2 regions of the Polymorphospora sp. NPDC051019 genome follow, and region 1 is predicted to be linked to the other one. Evidence: riboswitches for the same ligand, from Rfam matches in the RefSeq annotation. Region 1 holds a riboswitch; the other holds the start of a gene.
What was found. A riboswitch is a leader RNA that binds a small molecule or an ion and turns the genes downstream of it on or off. The one in region 1 is predicted to bind cobalamin.

Region 1 (7,007 bases):
CGGCGGTCCGTGGCCGCCACACCTGTTCGGCGGGCAGCAGCGAGCGGAAGTCGAACTGGCACTTCGGGCACGCGCGCAGTGCCGTCTCGGCCCGCCGGTCGCCGCAGCGCTGGCAGTACGTCACCACGGTCTCGTCGGCGTCCAGACCCTGGCAGCGCGGGCAGGCGAACTCCGGGCCCTTGCTGTTCAACTGCACCAGCCGGCCGGCCAGCACGTACGGGGTCACCACCGCGCTGATGCCGGTCGCCAGGTCGCGGGTGCGTCGGGTCCGCTCCTGGAGCCGTTCGAGTTCGGGGTTGGTCACCTTCTCCAGCCGGCAGGTGGTGCAGGTCCGCAGCGTGCGGACCGGCAGCAGGCCACGCAGCCGGGCCTGCTGGTGCAGGAAGGTCACCACAGGCACATCCTCAGGGGTGGCGGGAAACAGCGAAGCCCGGCCGTCGGCGGCGAGGTGTTCCTCGACCCGGAAGACCAGCGACTGCACCTGTGCGACGAGTGCCGGTGGCATCGCGCCGGGCCGGCTGGTGACCAGCGTGCCCACCATCAGCATGCCGTCGGCCAGCTCGGTCGGCACCTCGGCGACCGCATCCGCCGTCTCGAAGACGAAAGTGTCCACACCGGACCGGCTGACCGACGCCCCACGGGGCGGTGCCGAACCACCGTCGAGCAGCCGCGACGTGTGCCGCGACAGGGCCGCCTGCGCCTGGGCGGCGCGGCTGGCGGCGTTCTGCATGATGGCGACGTCGCCGGTGCCGGTGTCGCGCCACCACGAGGTGAACGAGCCCGCCGCCGCCGGATCGAGCCGGGTCAGCGCGCCGTCGACGGCGGCCAGCACGGAGCCGAAGAGTTCGACGTACGCGCTGGTCGCACCCCAGGTGCGGCCGACCTTGCCGGGCCAGCGGTCGGCGAGCAGGACGACGATGCGGCAGCCGGTGTCGGCCGCCTCCAGCCCGATCCGCAGGCTCACCGGCAGCTTGCCCGGTGCCAGCGTGACCCCGCCGAGCTTCGAGCCGCGCACCGCCTCCAGCACGCTGAGCTGCTCGGTCCGCAGCTCGAACGACAGTTCCCGGATGGTGCGCAGCAGGTGCTGACGGGCGACGCTGGGCGGTACGGCGACCCGCCGCTCCGCCCCGGCGGCCAACCGCCCCGGTTCGAGGCCGGGCGTGCCGGCAGCCGGGCCGGCGCTGGCCTCCCCGGCTTCCGCCCAGGTCATTCCGTGGCGGAGCCGAGGCCGGCGTCGTACGGGGCCAGTTCGGTGGCGGCCGTCTCGACGTGGGTGTTCGCCGCGGCCTGGTAGTCGATCGAGGTGTCCAGGTTGGCGCCGGCGATCGAGGCGTGGTTGGCGGCGGTGTCCATCGCGCTGTCGGCGGCGTCGAAGTAGCCCTGCGCGGCGCTCTGCTGGGCGTAGTCGACGTAGCTCTGCGCCGAGTCGGCCCACGAGGCGCTGCTGTCCGCGTGCCAGTCCGACCACTGCTGGTCGCTGGTGGCGCCGCTCAGCTCACTTTGCACGATCGTCACGGCGGGTTCCGGCACGGCGACGGGTTCGACGGTCGGGGTGACCGGTGTGACGTCCACGGCGGGTGTGTCGGTGGACAGGTAGTCGTTCCAGCCCGAATCAGTGCTCACTGCCGATCTCCAGATCTGCCGACGGACGCGACCCCGTTCGGCAACATCGTCGCAACGGCGCGCCACCGTCCTCCATCGTCCGACCGGGTGCCACCGGCGGGACCGCCGGTCGCATGGACCGGACGTACCGTCGGTGGCCATCGATGCGAGGTCGTGACCTGTGCCTCATGTACGCGGCGTGGGTGGCTGGATACCGTAAGGTTCGCTACCAGCCAGAATGGCTTACCCACAACTGAATGAGTTTCCGCGTGGGGGAAGCCGGTGTGAAGCCGGCGCTGACCCGCAACCGTATGTGGTGGACTTCCACCACGAGCCGGAATGCCCGCACGGAGACGAGCGGCCTCAACTGTCGTGGTCTACAGGTTGAGCCCGGATCGACGGACCCCTGCGGGCCGGGATGCGGTGCTCACCACCGCTCCCGAAAGGCATGTCCCATGCTCCGTCGCCTTCTCGCGGCCCTCACCCCGGCCCTCGCCGGGAGCGCGGTGCTGCTCGTCGCGCTTGCGACGACACCCACCCCCGCACCGGTCGCCGCCGTACACGCCGACAACCCGCACTCGGCGCAGAGCGCCGCCGCCGCCAGGTGGCTGGCCGGCCAACTGGCCGACGGACGCCTGCCGAGTCCGGTCGGCGGCACCGACTGGGGCCTGACCATCGACGCGCTGATCGCGCTGGAGGCCACCGGCACCGAGCCGGCCGCCGCCGACGCGGTCGCCGACGCGGTCGAGGCGAACGTCGACTCGTACGCGACCGGCGGCGACTGGGCCCCCGACTACCTCATCAGCGGCTCGATGGCCAAGGTTCTCGTCGCCGCCGTGGTCGCCGGCCGGGACCCGACCTCGTTCGGCAGCCACGACATGCGCGCCCGCACCCTCGACCTGATCCGTGGCGCGGACGCCGGAGCCGTGCAGGGCTGGATCTTCGACCGGTACGGCGACCAGCCGACGCAGGGCGGCAATCTCTTCGCGCAGAGCCTCGCGGTGCTCGGCCTGGCCCGATCCGGCGGCGTCCCGCAGCCGGCGGTCGACTTCCTCATCAAGCAGCAGTGCGTCGCCGGCGGCTTCCGGCTCAATCCGGCGACCGACGGCGCGGCCTGCACCAGCGCACCGGTGGCCAGCCAGGTCCAGGACGTCGACACGACCGCGATGGCCGTACAGGCGCTGCTCGCGGCCGACGCCGCAGGGGCCACCGGCGCGAAGGCCGCCGCCGACGCCGGCATCGGGTGGCTGCTGACCCAGCAGAAGGCCGACGGCTCGTTCCAGGGCTCGATGGGCACCGATTACTCCAACACCAACAGCACCGGCCTGGGTGGCCAGGCGCTGGCCGCCGCCGGACACATCGCCGAGGCCGACCGGGCCGCCGACTTCGTCGCCGCGCAGCAGTTGACGGCGGCCGGTGGCGGGGCCGCGGCCGCGCACGCCGGGGCGATCGCGTACACCCCGGGCTCGCTCGCGGACGCGATCTCGGGCGGCATCGCCGAGAACGAGACGGATCAGTGGCGGCGGGCCACCGGGCAGGCCGCGCTGGGCCTGGCGAAGGTGTCGCTGGCCGAGATCGGGACCGGCGGCACCGAACCGACCCCGACGTCCACGGCCACCCCGACCCCGACCGGATCGGCGTCCCCGACGACCTCCCCGACCGCGTCGCCGTCCCCGACCGCGACCGCCACCCCGACCGGTACCGCCACCCCGTCGCCGACCGGCCCGACCAGCCCGGCGCCGACGACCTGGGCGCCACCGCCGTCCGGTGGCGGACGGCTGCCGACGACCGGCGTCGACGTCACCTCGATCGGCGCGTTCGGCGCGGTCGTCATGCTCGCCGGGGCCGGGCTGGTCGTGGCCGGCCGGCGCCGCCGGGAGGGGGCGTGACCGCACGGACGGACCGGTTCCCGCCGACACCGGCCGGGCGCGACCCGGCGGCGGCCGGGATCCGGGTCGGGCTGCGGACGGCCGGCGCGGCCCTGGCCGCGCTGCTGCTCGCCGCTGCCGGCGCCACCGCACCCGCCTACGCGGCCGGGACCGCCGGCTACTGCCCCGACGCCAACGGCGTCACGGTGATCGTCGACTTCCGGGAACTCGGCGGCGCCACGATCATCAGGTGTGCCCCCGGCAACCAGGCCACCGGCCTGGCGGCGTTGAAGAACGCCGGCATCCAGATCACCGGCACCGCCCGGTGGGGCGAGGGATTCATCTGCCGGATCGAGGGCAAGCCCGGCCCGCAGAACGAACCGTGCATCGACACACCGCCGGCCAGCGCCTACTGGTCCTACTGGCACGCGACGAACGGTGGCACCTGGAGCTACAGCCAGTTCGGGGTGCTGAACCGGACCCCGCCACCGGGCAGCTTCGAGGGCTGGTCGTTCTCGAAGGACCGGACCTCGTCCAGCAGCCCGCCGCCGCGCGTGGCGCCCCGCCGGCCGGCGGCACCGGCACCGACGCGTACCACCGCCGGCCCGCCACCGGGCGGTCAGCCCGGCGCCCCGCCACCGGCCGCCAGCCGCCCGGCCGATCCGCCGCCCGGCGGCGCGCCCGCCCCGTCGCGACCCGCGCCGCCGCCCGCCGCCCCGACCGGTCCCGCGACCACCCAGGCCACCACGCCGCCCACACCCGCCGGACCGACGTCGGGCGCCGCACCGGCCACCACCGACCCGGGTCCGTCACCGACCCCGACCGGTACGGATCTCGCGCTGCCGCCCGAGCCCGCCGCGCGGAACGGCGACGGCGGGGGAGTGCCGTTCGCGACGCTGGCCGGCGGCGTACTGCTGGTGGCACTCGCCGGCGGTGCGGTGTGGACGGCCCGGCGCCGGCGGGCCGCCACCGGCACCGAACCACCGGACCAGGTCTGAGGTGACCGCCCCGGTACGGGTGCCGCGAAACCTGCACCCCGGCGCCTGGTGGCTGTGGGCGCTGGGCCTCGCGGTCGCGGCCAGCCGCACGACGAACCCGCTGCTGCTGGCGCTGATCCTGGCGGTCGCGGCGTACGTCGTCGCGGCCCGCCGCGGCACCGCGCCGTGGGCCCTCGGCTTCCGCCTCTACCTGTGGCTGGGCGGCATCATCGTCGTCTCCCGGGTGCTCTTCCGGGTCGTCTTCGGCGGCGGGCAGGGCGACACCGTGCTGTTCACGCTGCCGCAGATCCCGCTACCGGAGTGGGCGGCCGGCATCCGCCTCTTCGGGCCGGTCGCGGTCGAGCAACTGCTCGGCGGCTTCTACGACGGGCTGCGACTGGCCACCATGCTGATCTGCCTCGGCGCGGCGAACGCCCTGGCCAACCCGAAACGGATGCTGCGGGCGCTGCCCGGCGCCCTGTACGAGGTCGGCGCGGCCGTCGTCGTCGCTCTCTCGGTCGCCCCGCAACTCGTCGAGAGCGTGCTGCGGGTACGCCGGGCCCGGCGGCTGCGCGGCGGCACCGGGCGCGGCCTGCGCGCGTTGCGCGGCATCGTCATCCCGGTGCTGGAGGACGCCCTCGACCGGTCACTGGCCCTGGCGGCGGCGATGGACTCCCGCGGCTACGGCCGCCGGGGCGCCGTACCGCGGGGGTTCCGGCTGCTCACCGGCGTCCTGGTCGTCGCCGGCCTGGTCGGGGTGTGTGTCGGCGTCTACGGGCTGCTCGACGCCAGCACCCCGCGCTATCTCGGCCTGCCGATGCTCGGTGCCGGGCTGGCCCTGGCCGTCGGCGGATTCGTGCTCGGCGGCCGGCGGGTCGTCCGCTCGGTCTACCGGCCGGACCGCTGGCGTCCGGCCGAGGTGGCCGTCGCGCTGTGCGGGCTGGCCGCCGCCGGCGGCCTCTATGCCACCACCCGGGTCGACGCGGCCAACCTGTACCCGTCGCTGAGCCCGCTGTCGTGGCCGGAGATCTCCGCGCTGCCGGCGGCGGCGGTGCTGGTGGCCGTACTGCCGGCCTGGCTGGCGCCACCACCGCCGGCCGACACCCCGGCCGGCACGGCCGCCGGTCGGCCACCGGTCGGCGTGGCCGGACGGGAGCGGGTATGACGATCCAGTTCACCGACGTCACGGTCACCTACGCCGACGCGCCCGCCCCGGCGCTGCGCGCCGTCACCCTGTCCATAGAGGAGGGTGAGCTGTGCCTGGTCGCCGGCAGGACCGGCGCCGGTAAATCGACCCTGCTGCGGGCCGTCAACGGCCTCGTGCCGCATTTCACCGGCGGTCGGCTCGCCGGCCGGGTCACCGTCGCCGGCCTCGACACCCGCGAGCACCCGCCCCGCGAGTTCGCCCACCTCGTCGGTGTCGTCGGCCAGGACCCCCTCGCAGGGTTCACCACCGACACCGTCGAGGAAGAACTCGCGTACGGCATGGAACAGCTCGCAGTACCACCGCCGGTGATGCGCAAGCGGGTGGAGGAGACCCTCGACCTGCTCGGCATCGCCGAACTCCGCAACCGTCCACTGCGGACGTTGTCCGGCGGCCAGCAGCAGCGGGTCGCGATCGGCGCGGTGCTGACCGCCCAGCCCCGGGTCCTCGTGCTCGACGAGCCCACCTCCGCCCTCGACCCGACCGCCGCCGAGGACGTGCTCGCCGCGATCACCCGGCTGGTGCACGACCTCGGCGTCACCGTCGTCGTCGCCGAACACCGGCTCGAACGCGTCGTCCAGTACGCCGACCGGATGCTCTACCTGCCCGGCGACGGCACCGTCGTCTCCGGTACGCCCGCCGACGTGCTCGCCACCGCCGACGTCGCCCCGCCGGTGGTCGAACTGGGCCGGCTCGCCGGCTGGCAGCCGCTGCCGCTGTCGGTCCGCGACGCCCGCCGGCGGGCACCCGCCCTGCGCGAGCGGCTGCGCGACCGGCCGCCACCACCATCCCGGACCACCGCCGCCGGCCCGGTGGCCCTGACCGCGCGCCGGATCGTGGTCCGCTACGGCGAGGTGTACGCCGTACGTGGCGTCGACCTCGACCTGCGGGCCGGCGAGATCACCGCCCTGATGGGCCGCAACGGCTCCGGCAAGTCGTCGCTGCTGTGGGCGGTGCAGGGCTCCGGCCCGCGCCAGGGCGGCCGGGTCGACGTCGGCGGCACCGACCCGAAACAGGTGTCCGCCGGGAAGGCCCGCCGCCTCGTCGGCCTCGTCCCGCAGACCCCCGCCGACCTGCTCTACCTCGACACGGTCGACGCCGAGTGCGCCCAGGCCGACCAGGAGTCGGGGTCGCCGGCCGGCACCTGCCGGGCCCTGCTCGACCGGCTGGTGCCCGGCCTGCCCGGCGACAGCCATCCCCGCGACCTGTCCGAGGGGCAGCGGCTCGCGCTCGTACTCGCCGTGCAACTGGTCGCCGCGCCGCCGGTGGTGCTGCTCGACGAGCCGACCCGGGGCCTGGACTATCCGGCGAAGCGGCACTTCGCGGCCGTCGTACGCGAACTCGCCGAGGCCGGCC
Region 2 (7,007 bases), on a different contig from region 1:
CCGGTCGGTTCCACCGGCACGTTGTTCACGTACAGGGTCGGTACCCAGTACGACGACACGTCGATGCTGGGCGAGCAGGTGCTGGTGCTGCCGAGCAGGTCGTCGAGGTCGGTGTGGGCGTTGGTGACCCGGCTGCCGAAGAAGCTGTGCATGTGCGAGGCGCCGGGCAGTCCGGGGAAGATGATCGGGTCGTCGGGCAGCCGGTGGCTGTACGGGCACTCGGCGAGGAACTCGGCGACGCGGACGATCGGGCCGCCGGGCGGCGGGGTGCTCGGCGGTGGGGTGCCGCCGCCGGTGCCGTACACCTGGAATTCCCACAGCGAGACGCCGTACGGGGTGGCGCGGGCGGTGGTGTGGACGCGGACGTACCGGCCGGTGCCGGAGACGGCGAGGTCCTGGACCCCGCCGTTGCCGTTGGTGGTGGTGTGGACGGTGGTCCAGTTGGTCGCGTCGGTGGAGGTCTGGACGGTGAAGGCGCGGGCGTACGCGCTCTCCCAGCGCAGGACCACCCGGTTGACGGTGGCGGTCCCGCCGAGGTCGACGCGTATCCACTGTGGATCGGCGAACCCGCTGGACCAGCGGGTGCCGTTGTCGCCGTCGACGGCCGCGGCGGCGGGCGTGCCGCCGTTCTCCGTCGACGACGCGGTGGCCGACCGCCCCTGCGAGAGCAGGGTGTCGGCGGCGCCGGCCGGTAGGGCGGTGCCGGTCAGGTAGCCGGCCAGCAGGACGAACAGCGCGCCGGTGGCGGCCGCCCTCCTGGTCCGGATCTTGCGGGGTGCCCGTCGCATGGTTGCCTCCTTGGCGTCGATGGCATACGAGGGGGCTTGTGCATCCGGTGGCCGGTGGCCGGACGCGTCCGGCCACCGGCCACCGCCGTCACTGGTAGACGCGGACGTAGTCGACGTACATCCGGGACGGGAACGGCGTCGTGCCGTCGACCGGTCCGGGGAAGTCACCGCCCACGGCCAGGTTGAGGATGATGTAGAAGGGGTGGTCGTAGACCCACGGGCCGCGGGTCGACTCGACGGTGTCCTTGCTGGCGTAGAAGACGGTCTGGCCGTCGACCTTGAAGGTGATGCCGCGGCTGTCCCACTCGGCCGACCACACGTGGTAGTCGTTGGCGAAGTCGACGCCGCCGGGTGCCGGATACTTCAGGCCGTAGCCGCCGGCGCCGTTGTACTGCGGGGCGTGCAGCGTCGAGTAGCCCTCCAGGGTGTTGCGGCCGAGCACCTCCATGATGTCGATCTCGCCGTTGTACGGCCACGGCCGGCCGGTGAGGAAGTCGGCGCCCATCATCCAGAACGCCGGCCACAGGCCGTTGCCCTTGGGCACCTTGACCCGGGCCTCGATGCGGCCGTACTGGACGTGGAACTTGTTGCCGGTGTTCATCCGGTGCGAGGTGTACTCGCGCCCGCCGGCGCTCTGCCGCCGGGCCTCCAGCACCAGCGAGCCGGTGCCGTCCATCGACACGTTGTCGTTGTTGGTGTAGTACTGCAACTCGTTGTTCTGGCCGGTGCCCGGGTCGATCGTCCACTTCGTCGGGTCGGGCTTGCTGCCGGCCGGACCGTTGAACTCGTCGCTCCACACCAGACGCGTCGCCGGGAAGACCGGGTCCGGCGGCATCGGTGGCGGGGCGACCGGGTTGCCGCCGGTGCCGTACACCCGGAACTCGTAGAGCGAGTAGCCGTACGGGGTGGCCCGTGCGGTGCCGTACATCCGCACGTAGCGGCCGGTGCCGGTGGTGTTGATGGTCTCCTTGAAGCCCCGGCCGCTGGTCGTCGAGTAGATCGTGGTCCAGGTTGTCGCGTTCGGCGAGACCTGGATCTGGTACGACGTCGCGTAGGCCCGGTCCCACTGGAGCACGACCTGGGTGATGGTGGCGGTCGCGCCGAGGTCGACGTAGATCCAGCCGGGGTCGACCCAGCCGGTGGTGGAACTGGTCGCCCAGCGGGTCGCCGGGTCGTTGTCGAAGGCCCGGGCCGGCACACACTCGTAGCAGTTGACGTCGCTCTGGTCGGAGGAGGCGACGGCGGGCTTCTGGTACGACAACAGCCGGCTCCCGCCCGGCGGGGGAGTGGTCGGCGGCGGCGTCGTGGGTGGCGGGGTGGTCGGCGGCGGGGTGCCGGTGGTGCCGGTGCGGATCTGGAACTCCCACAGCGAGTAGCCGTACGGGGTGGCCCGGGTGGTGCCGTGCACCCGGACGAAGCGCCCCGACCCGGTGACGGTGAGGTTCTGCACGCCGCCGGTGCCGTTCGTCGTGGTGTGGACGGTGGTCCAGGTGTTGCCGTCGGCGGAGGTCTGGATCGTGAAGGCGACGCCGTACGCCGCCTCCCAGTTCAGGGTCACGCCGCAGATCGCCTGGGTGCTGCCGAGGTCGACGCGCAGCCACTGCGGGTCGGCGGCGGCGCTGGACCAGCGGGTGCCGGTGTTGCCGTCGACGGCCGCGCTGGCCGGGTAGGCGCCGGACTCGACCGAGGAGGCGAGTGCCGGGCGGCCCTGGGCGGCGTTGGTGGTGCCGCAGCCGCCGGGTGCGCTGCCGCCGTACACCTGGAACTCGAACAGCGACACGCCCCAGGCGGTGGCCCGCCTCGTGGTGTGCAGCCGTACGTAGCGGGCGGTGCCGGCCACGGTCAGGCTCTGGTCGCCGCCGGTGCCGCCGACGGTGGTGTGTGCCGTGGTCCAGGAGGAGCCGTCGGTCGACAGTTGGATGGTGAAGTCGCTGGCGTACGCGGTCTCCCAGCGCAGCGCGACCCGGCTGACCGCGACCGGTGAGCCGAGGTCGACGCGTAGCCACTGCGGGTCGGCGGCGGCGCTGGACCAGCGGGTGCCGTTGTCGCCGTCGACGGCGGCGGAGGCCGGGAACGCGATCGACTCGGTCGACGACGCGGTGACCGGCCGGCCCTGCGAGAGCAGGATCTCCGCCGCGCTGGCGGTCACTGTGGTGGCCACGACGTATCCGCCGAGCAGGGCGACGAGGGCGGCGCCCAGGGCGCCGAGGCGTAGCCAGGTGGGGCGGGCGGGCCATCGGCCGGTCGGGGGCGGGGTGGGACGCATGGCAGCTCCTCTTCGACAGGGCGTGGTGTGTCGACCCGGTTACCAACCGATGACGACCGCATGAGAGAGCGCTCTCTTAATCGGACACTCTGAACCGTGTTTCGAGGTATGTCAATGCCTAGTCAACGCTCGGGGAGCGCTCCCCGGCAAGATCAACTATGCTGACGGCCGGTTCCCGGCGCCGGGCGGGGTGGTTTCAGGAGCCGTCGGGCAGCGCGGCCGCGTCGCGGGTGGTGTACGGGGCACGGTCGGCCGCCACCAGCAGCACCCCGATCGTCAGCCCGGTCGCCGACCCGACGGCCGCGTACAGCGAGTCGGTGTCGGCCGAGTTGACCGGGACACTGCCGGCGAGCGCGGTCAGCAGGGTCGCGATCGGCGTACCGAACATCAGCAGGAACAGCCAGAACATCGTCAGCACCGGATAGCCGATGGCCAGGAGGACGATCGTCGCGCCCTGCGCGTCCCACGCGGGCCGGCCGGCGGGCCAGCGCGCGGACAGCAGCGAGAGCCCGGCCAGCAGCACCACCCCGAGCAGCAGCGACGGACCCAGCCGCTCGTACGGCTCGACCAGCCGGATCCAGGCCGCACCGGCCGCGCCGAGCGCCAGCACGGCCGTGGCCGGCGCCAGCCGGCGGAGCAGGTGGTTCGGGATGGCCCGGTCGGCCGCCACGGTGCCGACACCGGCCGGTGCCGTCAGGACACCGGCGGCGAGCGCCGAACCGACCGTCAGCACGAGCAGTGTCCCGCTGACCGTGAGCGCGGCCGGCGTGAGCGCCGGCTCGGTGTCGGTCGGGGATTCGATGAGCGCCGCCAGCGGTGTCAGGGCCACGCCGACCGCGGCGGCGACGACCAGCGCCCGGCGGTCGGGACGGCGGGACCGTCGCCCGGTCGCCGCGACCGTGCCCACGGCCAGGCAACCGAGCACCGCCAGCGCGGTGGCCGCCGGCCAGCCGGCCAGGTCGGAGCGGTCCAGCGCCACGTCGGCGCCGATCCAGAGCAGGCCGGCGGTGACACCGGTCCGGGTGGCCCGCCGATCCCCACGAGCGGCCAGGACCAGCCCGAGTACGACCGCGACGATGGCCATGAAGCGCAGGTCGCGCACCCAGTAGGTGTTGTTCTCCGCGTACGCGTCCGGGCCGCTCGGCTCGGTGAGCGGCTGCAACACCGCCAGCCCGACCGCCCAGCCGACCGCCGCGGCGGCGGCGGCCACGATGCCGGCCAGCGACACGGCGCCCGCCGGCGACACGATGCCGGACCGGCGTGGGGCCTCGGTCGGGGGCGGGGGGTCGGACCCGCGTCGCCATCCTGCGCGCACGCGTGGACCGTACCGCACCGCGGTCGGTTCCGGGGTGCCCCCCGGCCCGGTCGTTTCGTGTCTCACGCGACACGCCGCGCCTAGATGTTGGGTGTGACTTTTGCAGGTCCCCTATATATGGTGTCCCCCGTAGCTGGTTCGGCCGCCCGTCCGGGGCGGTCGAGGCAAGAGGGAACCCGGTGCGAGTCCGGGACTGCCCCGCAGCGGTGAGTGGGAACGACAGCCGTCAGAAGCACTGGGCGCCACCCGGCCACGAGCCGGGCCGCCTGGGAAGCGACGGCCGGTAGGCGAACGCGGAGACTCCGCGCCGGCCCACGAGTCCGAAGACCTGCCAGCACACCGCGCACGCCCGTGCGCGGTGGTCCGAGGCCGCGCGGGACGGCCGACGCCATCGTGATCCTCGCCGGCCCGGCGGGGCCGTCGGTGTCGTCCGCGCGCCGCCATCCGGACCCCTGGACCGAAGTCGCGAGGAGAGTGTTGTGACGGTCACCGAGGTCGCCCCGGCACCGGCGGACGCCGGAGCGCCCGCTGCCAGGCGGACCCAGATGCAGGTGCGCAAACGTAACGGCTCGACCGAGCCGGTCGACGTCAACAAGATCGTCCGGGCCGTCGACCGGTGGGCCGACGACCTCGCCGACGTCGACCCGCTGCGGGTCGCGACCAGGACGATCAGCGGCCTGTACGACGGCGCCACCACCGCCGAACTCGACCGGCTGTCGATCCAGATCGCCGCCGAGATGATCGGCGAGGAACCGCAGTACTCGCGTCTCGCCGCCCGGCTGCTCGGCGCCTACGTCGACAAGGAGGTACGCGGCCAGGGCATCGCCTCGTTCAGCCAGGCGATCCGGCTCGGCCACGCCGAGGGGCTGATCGGCGACGAGACCGCCGAGTTCGTCCGGATCAACGCCCGCAAGCTCGACGACGCCATCGACCCCGACGGGCACCTGCGGTTCGAGTACTTCGGACTGCGCACCGTCTACGACCGCTACCTGCTGCGGCACCCGACCAGCCGGCTGGTCGTGGAGACCCCGCAGTACTGGCTGCTGCGGGTCGCCTGCGGACTGTCCACCAACCCGGCCGAGGCGATCGCCTTCTACCGGCTGATGTCGTCGCTGGCCTACCTGCCCAGCTCGCCGACGCTGTTCAACTCCGGCACCCGGCACACCCAGATGTCGTCGTGCTATCTCGTCGACTCGCCGCGCGACGAACTCGGCTCCATCTACGAGCGCTACGCCCAGGTCGCGCACCTGTCGAAGTTCGCCGGCGGGATCGGCATCTCGTGGTCCCGGGTCCGCTCGCGGGGAGCGCTGATCCGGGGCACCAACGGCAAGTCCAACGGCATCGTCCCGTTCCTGCGTACCCTGGACGCCTCGGTCGCCGCGGTCAACCAGGGTGGCCGGCGCAAGGGCGCCGCCTGCGTCTACCTCGAACCGTGGCACCCCGACATCGAGGAGTTCCTCGAGCTGCGCGACAACACCGGCGAGGACGCCCGCCGTACCCACAACCTGAACCTCGCCAACTGGATCCCCGACGAGTTCATGCGCCGGGTCGAGGCCGACGGGGTCTGGTCGCTCTTCGACCCCGACGAGGTACCGGAACTGCCCGACCTGTGGGGCGAGGAGTTCGACGCCGCCTACCGCGCCGCCGAGGCCGACGGCCGCCACGTGCGCCAGGTCAAGGCCCGCGACCTGTACGGCCGGATGATGCGCACCCTCGCCCAGACCGGCAACGGCTGGATGACCTTCAAGGACGCCGCCAACCGGCTGTGCAACCAGACCGCCGAACCCGGCAACGTGGTGCACCTGTCCAACCTGTGCACCGAGATCATCGAGGTCTCCAGCGACACCGAGACCGCCGTGTGCAACCTCGGCTCGGTCAACCTGGCCGCCCACGTCGCCGGCGACGACATGGACTGGCCGAAGCTGCGCGCCACCGTACGCACCGCGGTCACCTTCCTCGACCGGGTCATCGACATCAACTACTACCCGAGCCCGGAGGCGGCGGCGAGCAACCCCCGCTGGCGCCCGGTCGGCCTCGGCGTCATGGGCCTGCAGGACGTCTTCTTCGCGCTCCGGCTGCCGTTCGACGCGCCCGCCGCCCGGGAACTGTCCACCCGGATCGCCGAGGAGATCTACCTGACCGCCCTGGAGACCTCCGCCGACCTCGCCGAGCGCGCCGGCCCGCACCCGGCGTACGGCCAGACCCGCGCCGCCCGCGGCGACCTCCAGCCCGACCTGTGGGGGGTCACCCCGACCCAGACCGACCGCTGGGCCGCGCTTCGCGAGCGCGTCTCCCGCTACGGCCTGCGCAACTCGCTGCTCGTCGCGATCGCCCCGACGGCCACCATCGCCTCGATCGCCGGCTGCTACGAGTGCGTCGAGCCGCAGGTCTCCAACCTGTTCAAGCGCGAGACGCTGTCCGGCGAGTTCCTCCAGATCAACACCGCGCTCGTCGGTGAGCTGAAGGCCCGGGGGCTGTGGACCGAGCCGGTCCGGGCGGCGATCCGCCGCGCCGAGGGCTCCGTGCAGGGCATCGCCGAACTGCCCGGGGACGTCCGCGAACTCTTCCGCACCGCCTGGGAGCTGCCGCAGCGGGCGCTGATCGACCTCGCCGCCGAGCGGTCGCCGTACATCGACCA

Region 2: another riboswitch for cobalamin. It lies ahead of AB0M79_RS01160 (ribonucleoside-diphosphate reductase subunit alpha); the one in region 1 lies ahead of AB0M79_RS10265 (LPXTG cell wall anchor domain-containing protein).

Annotation. Positions count from the first base shown of each region.
Region 1 covers NZ_JBFBCH010000004.1:250,790-257,796, forward strand. The annotation lists gene AB0M79_RS10255 (hypothetical protein) at 1-1,210, opposite strand, end outside; gene AB0M79_RS10260 (hypothetical protein) at 1,207-1,623, opposite strand; cobalamin riboswitch at 1,845-1,968, shown strand; gene AB0M79_RS10265 (LPXTG cell wall anchor domain-containing protein) at 2,058-3,491, shown strand; gene AB0M79_RS10270 (hypothetical protein) at 3,584-4,468, shown strand; gene AB0M79_RS10275 (CbiQ family ECF transporter T component) at 4,470-5,612, shown strand; gene AB0M79_RS10280 (ATP-binding cassette domain-containing protein) at 5,609-7,007, shown strand, end outside.
Region 2 covers NZ_JBFBCH010000001.1:256,713-263,719, reverse strand. The annotation lists gene AB0M79_RS01175 (DUF1996 domain-containing protein) at 1-788, opposite strand, end outside; gene AB0M79_RS01170 (discoidin domain-containing protein) at 877-3,054, opposite strand; gene AB0M79_RS01165 (hypothetical protein) at 3,251-4,369, opposite strand; cobalamin riboswitch at 4,487-4,720, shown strand; gene AB0M79_RS01160 (ribonucleoside-diphosphate reductase subunit alpha) at 4,849-7,007, shown strand, end outside.